3 regions of the Phreatobacter stygius genome follow, and region 1 is predicted to be linked to each of the others. Evidence: riboswitches for the same ligand, from Rfam matches in the RefSeq annotation. Region 1 holds a riboswitch; each other region holds the start of a gene.
The links. A riboswitch is a leader RNA that binds a small molecule or an ion and turns the genes downstream of it on or off. The one in region 1 is predicted to bind cobalamin.

Region 2: another riboswitch for cobalamin. It lies ahead of cobW (cobalamin biosynthesis protein CobW); the one in region 1 lies ahead of E8M01_RS22395 (ribonucleoside-diphosphate reductase subunit alpha).
Region 3: another riboswitch for cobalamin. It lies ahead of E8M01_RS31045 (TonB-dependent receptor domain-containing protein); the one in region 1 lies ahead of E8M01_RS22395 (ribonucleoside-diphosphate reductase subunit alpha).

Annotation. Positions count from the first base shown of each region.
Region 1 covers NZ_CP039690.1:4,768,376-4,771,645, reverse strand. Annotated here, with positions in the region: gene metE (5-methyltetrahydropteroyltriglutamate--homocysteine S-methyltransferase) at 1-1,154, opposite strand, end outside; cobalamin riboswitch at 1,258-1,468, opposite strand; cobalamin riboswitch at 1,606-1,818, shown strand; gene E8M01_RS22395 (ribonucleoside-diphosphate reductase subunit alpha) at 1,933-3,270, shown strand, end outside.
Region 2 covers NZ_CP039690.1:6,567,369-6,570,638, forward strand. Annotated here, with positions in the region: gene cobN (cobaltochelatase subunit CobN) at 1-736, opposite strand, end outside; gene cobW (cobalamin biosynthesis protein CobW) at 782-1,846, opposite strand; cobalamin riboswitch at 2,112-2,296, opposite strand; gene cobU (bifunctional adenosylcobinamide kinase/adenosylcobinamide-phosphate guanylyltransferase) at 2,361-2,879, shown strand; gene cobO (cob(I)yrinic acid a,c-diamide adenosyltransferase) at 2,888-3,270, shown strand, end outside.
Region 3 covers NZ_CP039690.1:6,543,297-6,546,566, reverse strand. Annotated here, with positions in the region: gene E8M01_RS31045 (TonB-dependent receptor domain-containing protein) at 1-1,618, opposite strand, end outside; cobalamin riboswitch at 1,650-1,847, opposite strand; gene E8M01_RS31040 (nitroreductase family protein) at 2,157-2,816, opposite strand; gene E8M01_RS31035 (hypothetical protein) at 2,903-3,220, opposite strand.

The DNA of each region.
Region 1 (3,270 bases):
TGCCCAAGGGTTGCAAGCTCGCCCATCTTCTGCGCGGCAAAGGCAAGCCAGCCCTTGAGGTCCGGATCGAGCCCGGTCTCCAGGTCGAGATCGACAGGCACATGCAGGAGGGAACAGGAGGCGGCGATCTCGATGTGGTCGGTGCCGCGTCTCGCCACCACCGGCTCGAGCCGGTCGAGCAAGGCCGGCAGGTCGGCGCGCCAGACATTGCGGCCGTCAATGACGCCGAGCGACAGCACCAGGCCGCGCGGCGCCTTGGCCAGCACCCGGTCGAGCTGATCGGGCGCGCGGACGAGATCGACGTGCAGGCCGGCGACCGGCATGCCGAAAGCGGTGTCGAGATTGTTGCCCAGTGCGCCGAAATAGCTTGCCAGCATGATCTTCAGATCGGGCAGCGCGCGCGCCAGGGTCTGGTAGCAATTGCGCAACGCGAGCCGCGTGGCCTCGTCGAGATCGAGCACCAGGCAGGGTTCGTCGAGCTGCACCCATTCCGCACCATTGGCGGCCAGCCGGCGCAGGATGTCGATATAGACGGGCACCAGATCCGGCAGCAGCGTCAGGGGATCGAACGAGCCGTCCTTGGCCTTGCCGAGCTTCAGATAGGTCACCGGCCCGAGCAGGACCGGGCGGGTGACGATGCCCAGCGCCTTGGCCTCCAGGAATTCGTCGAGCGGCTTGGTCGAGGCCAGCGCGAACTCCTGCCCGCGTTCGAATTCAGGCACCATGTAGTGGTAGTTGGTGTCGAACCACTTGGTCATTTCGAGCGCAGGCAAGCCATGGCCCGGAGCGCCACAGCCACAGGCCGCCGCGTGATCGGCCTCGCCGGTCGGGCCTTGGCTGCCGCGCGCCATGGCGAAATAGGTGGCAAGCGACACCTTGCCGCCGGCCCAGCCATAGATTTCCGGAATGGCGCCGACCATGACGCTGGTGTCGAGGACGTGGTCGTAGAGCGAGAAATCATTCGACGGAATGACGGTGACGCCGAGCGCCTGCTGGCGCGCCCAATGGCTCGCCCGCAGACCGGCGGCGGTCGCAAGCAATTGCGGCGCGTCGATCTTGCCGGACCAATAGCCTTCCAGAGCTGATTTCAATTCGCGCCTGGCGCCGATGCGCGGCACGCCGAGAGTGGCAACAGGCAGAGACAGAGACGACATTGGCAAACCCCGTTTGCTGGGGCGAAGGCCAAGCGGCCGCGTGCAGGCTGGCGGGACGCATGGCGGCCCGCTTTGCAAGCGACACACCGGACACCCCGCCCGTGGACGTTATCAGGTCGAGGCAGGTCTCCTGGCTCGCGGGTCAATGCTGCTGTTCGGCCTTCCCGAAGCCTTCAGGCCTCAGTGACACAGATGAACAGCGGCTCACCGCTTACAGTTGCGGGGGCAGCTCCGGCCTGGCCCGAAGGCGTACCGGATTCCCTCTTAGCCGCGAGCCCGGAGAGGCCCGCAGAACCACGACGCCGTCAGTTGGCGACGGCGGGCGACAAAAGTCAAGGAGATATAAAGACATCTTTATGTCGTCATATCTTTATGCAAAACAAGGACGCTTGGTGATGCCAAGCGCGCATTTCAAAAACCACAACCTGTTGACACTGAGGTCGACTGGGCCGCTATATATAGAGGTCGAGGTTCTCCTGAGTCGCACCGGGAGCTAAGAGGGAATCCGGGAAGATGCCGTTCGCATCGAAGCCGGAGCTGCCCCCGCAACTGTAAACGGCGAGACGCTGTCGAGACGTGTCACTGGGGCCCAGGAGGGCTTCGGGAAGGCCAGACAGCCCGACGACCCGTGAGCCAGGAGACCTGCCCCGACATCTTGAACGTCCACGGGCGGGGTGTCCTGGTGGGTCGCTTGCATCAGCGGGAGGGCGAAGGCGCCGTTCCGTTTCCGGCGGCGTCCTTTTTTGGCCCAAGCCCCCACACTGTCTGGGGTCTGCCGATGTCTCTGTTGATCGAAACCGAAACCGCGCCAAGCGCGTTGCCTCCCATCTCCCAGGCGTCCGCCAAGACGGCGAGCGAACCGGGTTACCAGGTGATCCGCCGCCATGGCGGCGTCACCCCCTTCGACCCTGCCAAGATCGCGGTGGCGCTGACCAAGGCCTTCCTGGCGGTGGAAGGCACCGGTGCGGCGGCGTCGCGGCGTGTCCACGACATTGTCGAGGTCCTGACCGGCCAGATCGTCAACGCCCTGATCCGCCGGGCCGATGCCGGCCGCACCTTCCATATCGAGGACGTCCAGGACCAGGTGGAGCTCGCGCTGATGCGCGGCGAATATCACAAGGTGGCGCGCGCCTATGTGCTCTATCGCGACGAGCGCGCCAGGGAACGTGCCCAGGTTCTCGCCGAAACAGCACCGGCGCCGGCCGCGCCAATGCTCAGCATGATCAATGCGCTGGGCGAGCGGGCGCCGCTCGACGCCGCAAGGCTCGCCCGGATCGTCAACGAGGCGGCCGCCGGCCTCGACGGCGTGGTTGCCGAAACCGTCATCGCCGAGGCCCATCGCAATCTCTATGACGGCATTTCGCTGGACGAGCTGGCGCTGGCGCCGATCCTCGCCGCGCGCACCCTGATCGAGACCGAACCGAACTACACTTTCGTCAGCGCCCGCCTGCTGCTCGACAAGCTCCGACGCGAGGCGCTGAGCTTCATTGCCGGCCGCCCCGATCAGGCGACCCAAGCCGAGATGGCGGCGCGTTACGGCGACTATTTCGCCGGCTATGTCGCGACCGGCATCAAACACGAATTGCTCGATCCGGAACTCGGCCGTTTCGACCTCGGCCGGCTCGCCGCCGCATTGAAACCCGAGCGCGACCTCGCCTTCCAATTTCTTGGCCTGCAGACGCTCTACGATCGCTATTTCCTGCATGTCTCGGGCAGCCGCTTCGAATTGCCCCAGGCCTTCTTCATGCGCGTCGCCATGGGCCTGGCCCTGCGCGAGATCGACCGCGAGGCCCGCGCCATCGAATTCTACGACCTCCTGTCGTCCTTCGACTTCATGGCCTCGACGCCAACCCTGTTCAATGCCGGCACGCTCCGGCCGCAGCTGTCATCCTGCTTCCTGACCACCGTGCCCGACGACCTCGACGGCATCTTCAAGAGCGTCAAGGACAATGCCTTGCTGGCCAAATATTCCGGCGGCCTCGGCAATGACTGGACCCGGGTGCGCGGCCTCGGCGCCCATATCAAGGGCACCAATGGCGAAAGCCAGGGTGTCGTGCCTTTCCTGAAGGTCGCCAATGATACGGCGATCGCCGTCAACCAGGGCGGAAAACGCAAG
Region 2 (3,270 bases), 1.8 Mb from region 1:
CGGCGGCCGGCGCATCCTTCAGGCTGGTCAGCGCAATGACCAGGGGCGCCAGGCCGCGCGCAGCCAAGGCCCGCGCGAGCGCCGCGGCGATCCCGGTATCACCTGATGTCACACTGGAGCGATAGACCAGGACCAGGGCGAGCGGCCGGCCGGCGGGACAGCCGGCAAGCGCCTCGGGCCAGGCCTCGGGTCCTTTCGCCGCGCTCCAGGCGAACAAGGCCGGCAGCGGCAGGGCCGGCTCCACCTTTGCTTCGGGGTCGAGATGCCCGGCGATCCGGCCGAGCAGCCGGCGCATGTTGTCGGCGCCGCCGCCGGCCTGGAAATAGCTGTCGAGCGCATGCGTGACCGTGGCGTCGACGGTGCCATAGGCGGCGAGCCGGTCATCGCCGCGATCGTCGCCCGGCAGGACGGCGAGCGGAATATTCGCCTGCCGGCAGGCGGCATGGAGCTGGTCGAGCCCATAACGCCAATAGTCGAGCCCGCCGAGCAGGCGCACCAGCACGAAACGTGAGCCCGTGACCGTCTTGTCGAGATAGAGATCGACGGAAAGCGGGTGTTTCAGCTGGCGCAGGCTGGCGAGCCTGACCGTCAGCGGCTGGGCCTTGGCCGCCGCCGACAGCGCCGTCAGGTCGCTGTCGGCGAAAGACAGCACCACCACGTCGCCGGCCGCCTGGCCGAGGTCGACCGCGCGGTCGGCCTCGTCAAGCGTCACGGTGGTGGCGGGCAGGATGTGCATGATTGGTCCGCGTTACGAGGCCTTGGCTGATCGCCCCTTGGCGCCTCAGCCGTTGAGCGCGGCCTCGACCGCGCCACGGTCGAAACCCTTCAACCCGATCGCCACGATCCGGCCCTGGCGGGCCTCGCCCGGCGTCCAGGCCCGATCATAATGATGGGCGATGCGGCGGCCAACGCCCTGGACGACCAGGCGCATCGGCTTGTCGCCGACCGCGGCGAAACCCTTCAGGCGCAGCACGCCGGCGGCTTCCGCCGCCTTGGCGACCCGGGCCGCCAGGATGTCGGGCGAGCCGACCGCTTGAATCGCGAAGGAATGGCTCTCGAAATCGTCGTGGTCGTGGTCCGCTTCGGTCTCGTGATGCGAGGGGCGGCCGGCCAGATCGGTTTCGGCGGCGGCGCCGAGACCGACCACCAGGGCCGGCTCGACCTTGCCGTGAGAGGTTTCGACGATCTTGATCGCTTTCGGCAGATGCGCCTGGATCTCGGCCTTCACCCGGTCCCGGGTGGCCTGGTCGATCGCGTCGCTCTTGTTGAGCAGGATCAGGTCGGCGCACAGGATCTGGTCCTCGAACACCTCTTCCAGCGGATTGTCGTGATCGACCGCGCCGTCCTGGGTGCGCTGGGCGGCGAGCGCCTCCGGGTCGTCGGCGAAGGTACCCTCGGCCACCGCCGGGCCATCGACCACCGCGATGACGCCGTCGACGGTCACGCGATTGCGGATCGCCGGCCAGTTGAAGGCATTGACCAGCGGTTTCGGCAGGGCGAGGCCCGAGGTCTCGATCAGGATATGGTCGGGTGGCTGCGCGCGGTTCAGCAGCTTTTCCAGCGCCGGGATGAAATCATCGGCCACCGTGCAGCAAATGCAGCCGTTCGGCAGTTCGACAATGTCCTCGGCCGTACAGCCGGTAATGCCGCAACCTTCGATGAACGACCCGTCGAAGCCGATATCGCCGAACTCGTTGACCAGCACGGCCAGCCGCCGGCCGCCATTGTTTTCCAGGAGATGGCGGACCAGCGTGGTCTTTCCGGCGCCGAGAAAGCCGGTGACGATGGTGCAGGGGATTTTGGCCGGGGGATTTTTGACGGAAGTGGCCGGGGTCGGCTGGGTCATGATGTGTCCGTGAAGGCAAAGGGGAAAGCGGGCGAGGGCGCCCTCGGTTCGGCATCCGGGCGATTCGTATGCGGGCGCTCAGTTGGCCCGCGGTCGGATCGGCGGCTCGGGATGGCGGGGAAGCGCAAGTCGTAGCGGGTCTCGGGATCTCATTACGGCATACTCCGTCTGGCAGCCGGCTTTCGCCGGAAACGCTCCCAAGGACGAAGCCGGGCGCGGAACGCCTGGACCGGTTGCCATCGAAACACCCCGCTCGATGGGCCCATGAGAAGCACTGGTGACGGCAGGTCTCCTGGCTCACGGGTCTAAACTTTCCGCCGCCTTCCCGGGATCTTGCGCCCAGTGGCTTGTGGCTTCAGTTCGCCGCTTACAGTTGCGGGGGCAGCCGTGGCGTCGCACCACGTTCCCTTTTCACCTCGTCTGAGAGGCACCGTCGGGATTTAGCACTACCGGCGCGCTCGCCGATTTGCAATGGATGCGCTCCTTCACGTCCGCTCCGAACCCATAGGTCCTTATGCCGAGCCCGACCCGATCCGTGACCCTGGTGTTGGGCGGCGCGCGTTCCGGCAAGAGCCGCCATGCCGAAAGCCTGATCGAGGCGCTGCCCGCACCCTGGCGCTATGTCGCAACCGCGCAGGCCTATGACGACGAGATGCGCGCGCGGATCGCCGAACATCGCGGCCGGCGCGGCGCAGGCTGGCAGACCGTCGACGCGCCGATCGATCTCGTCGGCGCGATCGCCGGGGCGCCCGCAGGCACGCCCGTCCTGGTCGACTGCCTGACGCTCTGGCTGACCAACCTGATCCTGGCCGAGGCCGACATCGCCGCGGCGCGCGCAGCCCTTGCCGAGGCCTGCCGGAGAACCACCGGGCCGCTGGTTCTGGTCTCCAACGAGGTCGGGCTCGGCATCGTGCCCGACAATGCCCTGGCGCGCCGGTTCCGCGACGAGGCCGGCCGGCTGCACCAGGAGCTTGCTGATGTCGCGACCCATGTGGTCTTCATGGTGGCCGGATTGCCGATGATCGTGAAATGAGGCCGGACATGACTGATAAAACCGAGGAGGCCGAGCGCCACCGCGCCAAAATGGCCAAGCGCAAGGCGGTGCAGGACGCCGAGGTGGCCTCCAAGATCGTCGAAAAGGGCCTGCTGATCGTCAATACCGGCCCGGGCAAGGGCAAGTCGACGGCCGCCCTCGGGCTGATCCTGCGGGCGCTCGGCCATGGCTGGCGGGTCGGCGTGGTGCAGTTCATCAAGGGCGCCTGGTCGACCGGCGAACGGCAGGCGCTTGCCGTCTTCGGCGACCGGATCGCCTGGCATGCGATGGGCGAAGGTTTCACCTGGGAAACCCAGGACAAGGCGCGCGACATCGCCGCCGCCGAGCGCGCCTTCGCCAAGGCCCGGGAGCTGATGGCTGACGAGACCAT
Region 3 (3,270 bases), 1.8 Mb from region 1:
CGGCATTGTTGACATAGTCGGAGGTGGTGGTCGAACCCGGCCGGAGCCTCGTGATGATCCGGTTCGAGATAACGTTCTGGAACAAGGCCGCGTCGAGGCTCCAGCCGTTCAAGGCGAAGGTCGTGCCGACTTCATACTGGCGGCTGGTTTCCGGCTTCACATTCGGATTGCCGAAAATCTGGGTGCCGACCAGCACGGTGTAATTGCCGGCAAGCTCGGTTGCGGTCGGCGAGCGGAAACCGGTCGAGACGCCGGTGCGGAAGCTCAGGTAATCGGTCGCCCGATAGGTGCCGCCGACGGTGTAGGTGGTGGCGTCATAAGGACGGCTGCCGGTCGCCTGGTTGGCGAGATTCGGCGTCGGGTCGAAGCTGGTCGAGCCGCGGGTGTGACGGATGCCGGCCCGCAGGATCACCCGGTCGTCGAACAGGCGCTGGCTGTTCTCGGCGTAGAAGGCCATGACCGAGTCGGTCTGGTTGTTATCCTGCGGCGAGACCTGAGCCATGTTGGTATAAGGCGCGACCACGCTTTCGCGGTAGCGCTGCGACCGCAGCCAGCTGCGCTCGGCATCAAAACCGAGCAGCAGTTCATTGCCGGCCCACAGGTTGAAGATCGGCTGGAACCGGAGGCCCATGATGTCGAGATGGCGGCGGTTCAGGTCCAGCCGCGTTCTCTGCGCGACCGTCGCCGAATTCGGCGCGGCCCAGCGGAACACGTCGCGATCGGCGACCAGATAGCTATGCGCGGTCCAGCGGGCGAAATCGCTGTCGGTCTTGCCGGAATAAACCAGGTCGAACGAGGCATTGGTCCGCTCGTCGCGGTTGAACGTGCTCCAGGACGAGCCGCGGAAGCCGGCATCATAGATGCCGTCGGACCGCACCGTGAGATCGATGCGGTGGTTGTCGTTGAGCTGGCGGCCGAAGGCGCCGGTCACGCCGAAGCGCTGATATTGGGTATTGGCCAGGAGGCCGCCGCCGGCACCGGAATGATAGCTGTCGCGCCGGCCGCCAGAGATGCCAATGTAGAAATCGTCGCTGCCGTTGCGGCCGGCGGCATGGGCACGGCCCTGCAGCAAGCCCCAGGAACCGCCCTGAATATCGGCGAAATTGCCCGTGGTGTTGCGGCCGTTCTTCAAGATGATGTTGATGACGCCGCCGATCGCCTGGCTGCCATAGATCACCGAGGCGGGTCCCCGGATGATCTCGACGCGATCGACGTCGGCCGGCGACAGTTTGGAAATATTGGCGGTGCCGGCGCGGCGGCCGTTGATCAGCACCAGCACCTGGCTGCGGAAGTCCTTGCCCTGCCCGTCGCTGGCGCCGCCGCGAATGTTGATCGAGGTCTGGCCGGGCGTCCATTCCGAGAGGAAGCCGACGGCATTCTCGGCCAGCAGTTCGGTCACCGAATGGGCGGTCGACCGGGTGATGCGTTCGCCCTCGATGACCTGCACCGTGCCGGTGATGCGGCTGCGCGGCTCCGGGCGCCCTGTGGAGGTCACGACGATTTCGTCGAGGATGGTCGGGGCGTTGCGGACCTCTTGGGCAAAGGCCGGCGCGAAGGCCCCGGCGAGGACAAGGGCAGCGACAGCCGGCGCGGTCGCGCACGGCGAAAACATGGACATGGATCGACTCCTCCGGCCCGCCGCCGGCATGGGTTGCACTCGATCCTCGGCCGGTCTCCTGGCTCGCGGGTCACGCGCCGCTTCCCCTTCCCGGCCTGACGGCCAGTGGATTGTCGAAGAGCGCTATCCGCTTACAGTTGCGGGGGCAGCCGCGGCATTGTGCTTCAATCAGCACGCACCGCATTCCCGTTTCACTCCCTGAGGGAGCACCGAAGATTCCTTAACGAAACACAAATGGCCGGCTGCCGCAATGCAGCCGCATTCCGTTTCGCACAGCCCTGTGCGGGATAAGCGCGTGGGTGCGCTGTTTCGGCATCGGTCGAAGGGGCGAGCGTTTGCACACGCTTCTCAAACGAAGCCTGAATGCGCCGTCCTTCGAGATCTCGCGCCGGAACCTCCGCCCTGACCTCGCCCTGGCCGGGCGAGAGGTCGGCGCGCCTGTGCAGGTTCGTGGCTGTCCTCGTCGCCGGTGTCCGGCCTCACCACCCCATTCGGATCGACGCGCCGGCGATTGATCGGCGGCGTTTCGGTCTCGCCGTCAGGCCTTTGGTCCGGCTTCCGGCGCCTGCCACCGGGTGGTGATCGCCGCGATATCAGGTCGCTTGCGCTCGGCGGGCGTCTCCTTGGCCGTGCCGATATGGACGACGCCGGCGACTTTTTCATGCGCCTCGAGACCGAACAGCCGGTGGGCTCCCGGGCTATAGGCGGCCCAGCCGGTCAGCCAGGTCGCGCCGAAACCGAGGGCTGCGGCCGCGGTCAAGAGGTTCATGCAAACCGCGCCGGCCGACAGGTCCTGTTCCCAGGCCGGAATGCGTGCGGCCGCGTCGCTGCGGCTGACGACGATGACGATGACCGGCGCATAGGTGAAGACGCGCGACATGATGCCGGCGAATTTGGCGCGCTTTTCCGGATCCATGTCGCCGTTCTCGGCGGCATAAAGGGCCGCGAGATGGGGGCCGGCATCGAACCGGGCCTGCCCCTCGATGACGATGAACCGCCACGGCTCCAGGCCGCCGTGATCAGGCACGCGGGCGGCAATGGCCAGGAGCCGTCGGAGCTCGGCCTCGCTCGGTCCGGGCCCGGCCAGCACGGTCATGCCGACCGAGCGGCGCGTCTCGAGCAGCGCGAGGAGCCCCTCGCCGGCCGGCTCGCCGGTGCGTTGGGCCGTCGCGGCCGGATCGGTCACCTGGATGTTCATGTCGTCTGCCTTTCCTGGCCGCGCGCCGCCAAACGTCCGGCGCGCTTGTTTGCGCGATCTGCCGCGCCGAGCGCAAGCCCCAGGCCTCAGGCCCGCCCGAGTGCCTGCATCGTCAGGAGATCGGTGACGTGTGGCGACGGGATCATCGCGGCGAGTGCCGCCTGCAGCGCCTCGACGTCGGCGCCTGGATCCGGCTGCCAGCCACAGGGACAGGCATTGTCGCCGCGATGGGCTTCTGCGACCTCCTGATAGACCGAACCGAGCGCCATGGCGACCAGCCCGAGCACGGTGATGGGCGGCAGCTGCGTCGTGCGCAGCGCATGGCAGAAGGCCGCCATGATCGCCTGGTGAAACTCGGCGCGTGCGGCGTCGGCGTGGTCCTCGGCAGTCTGGCCGTTCGACATGAGCGGGCACTCCTTCGGCGATGCCGGATCTCGCCGCGGCCGACGCCAGA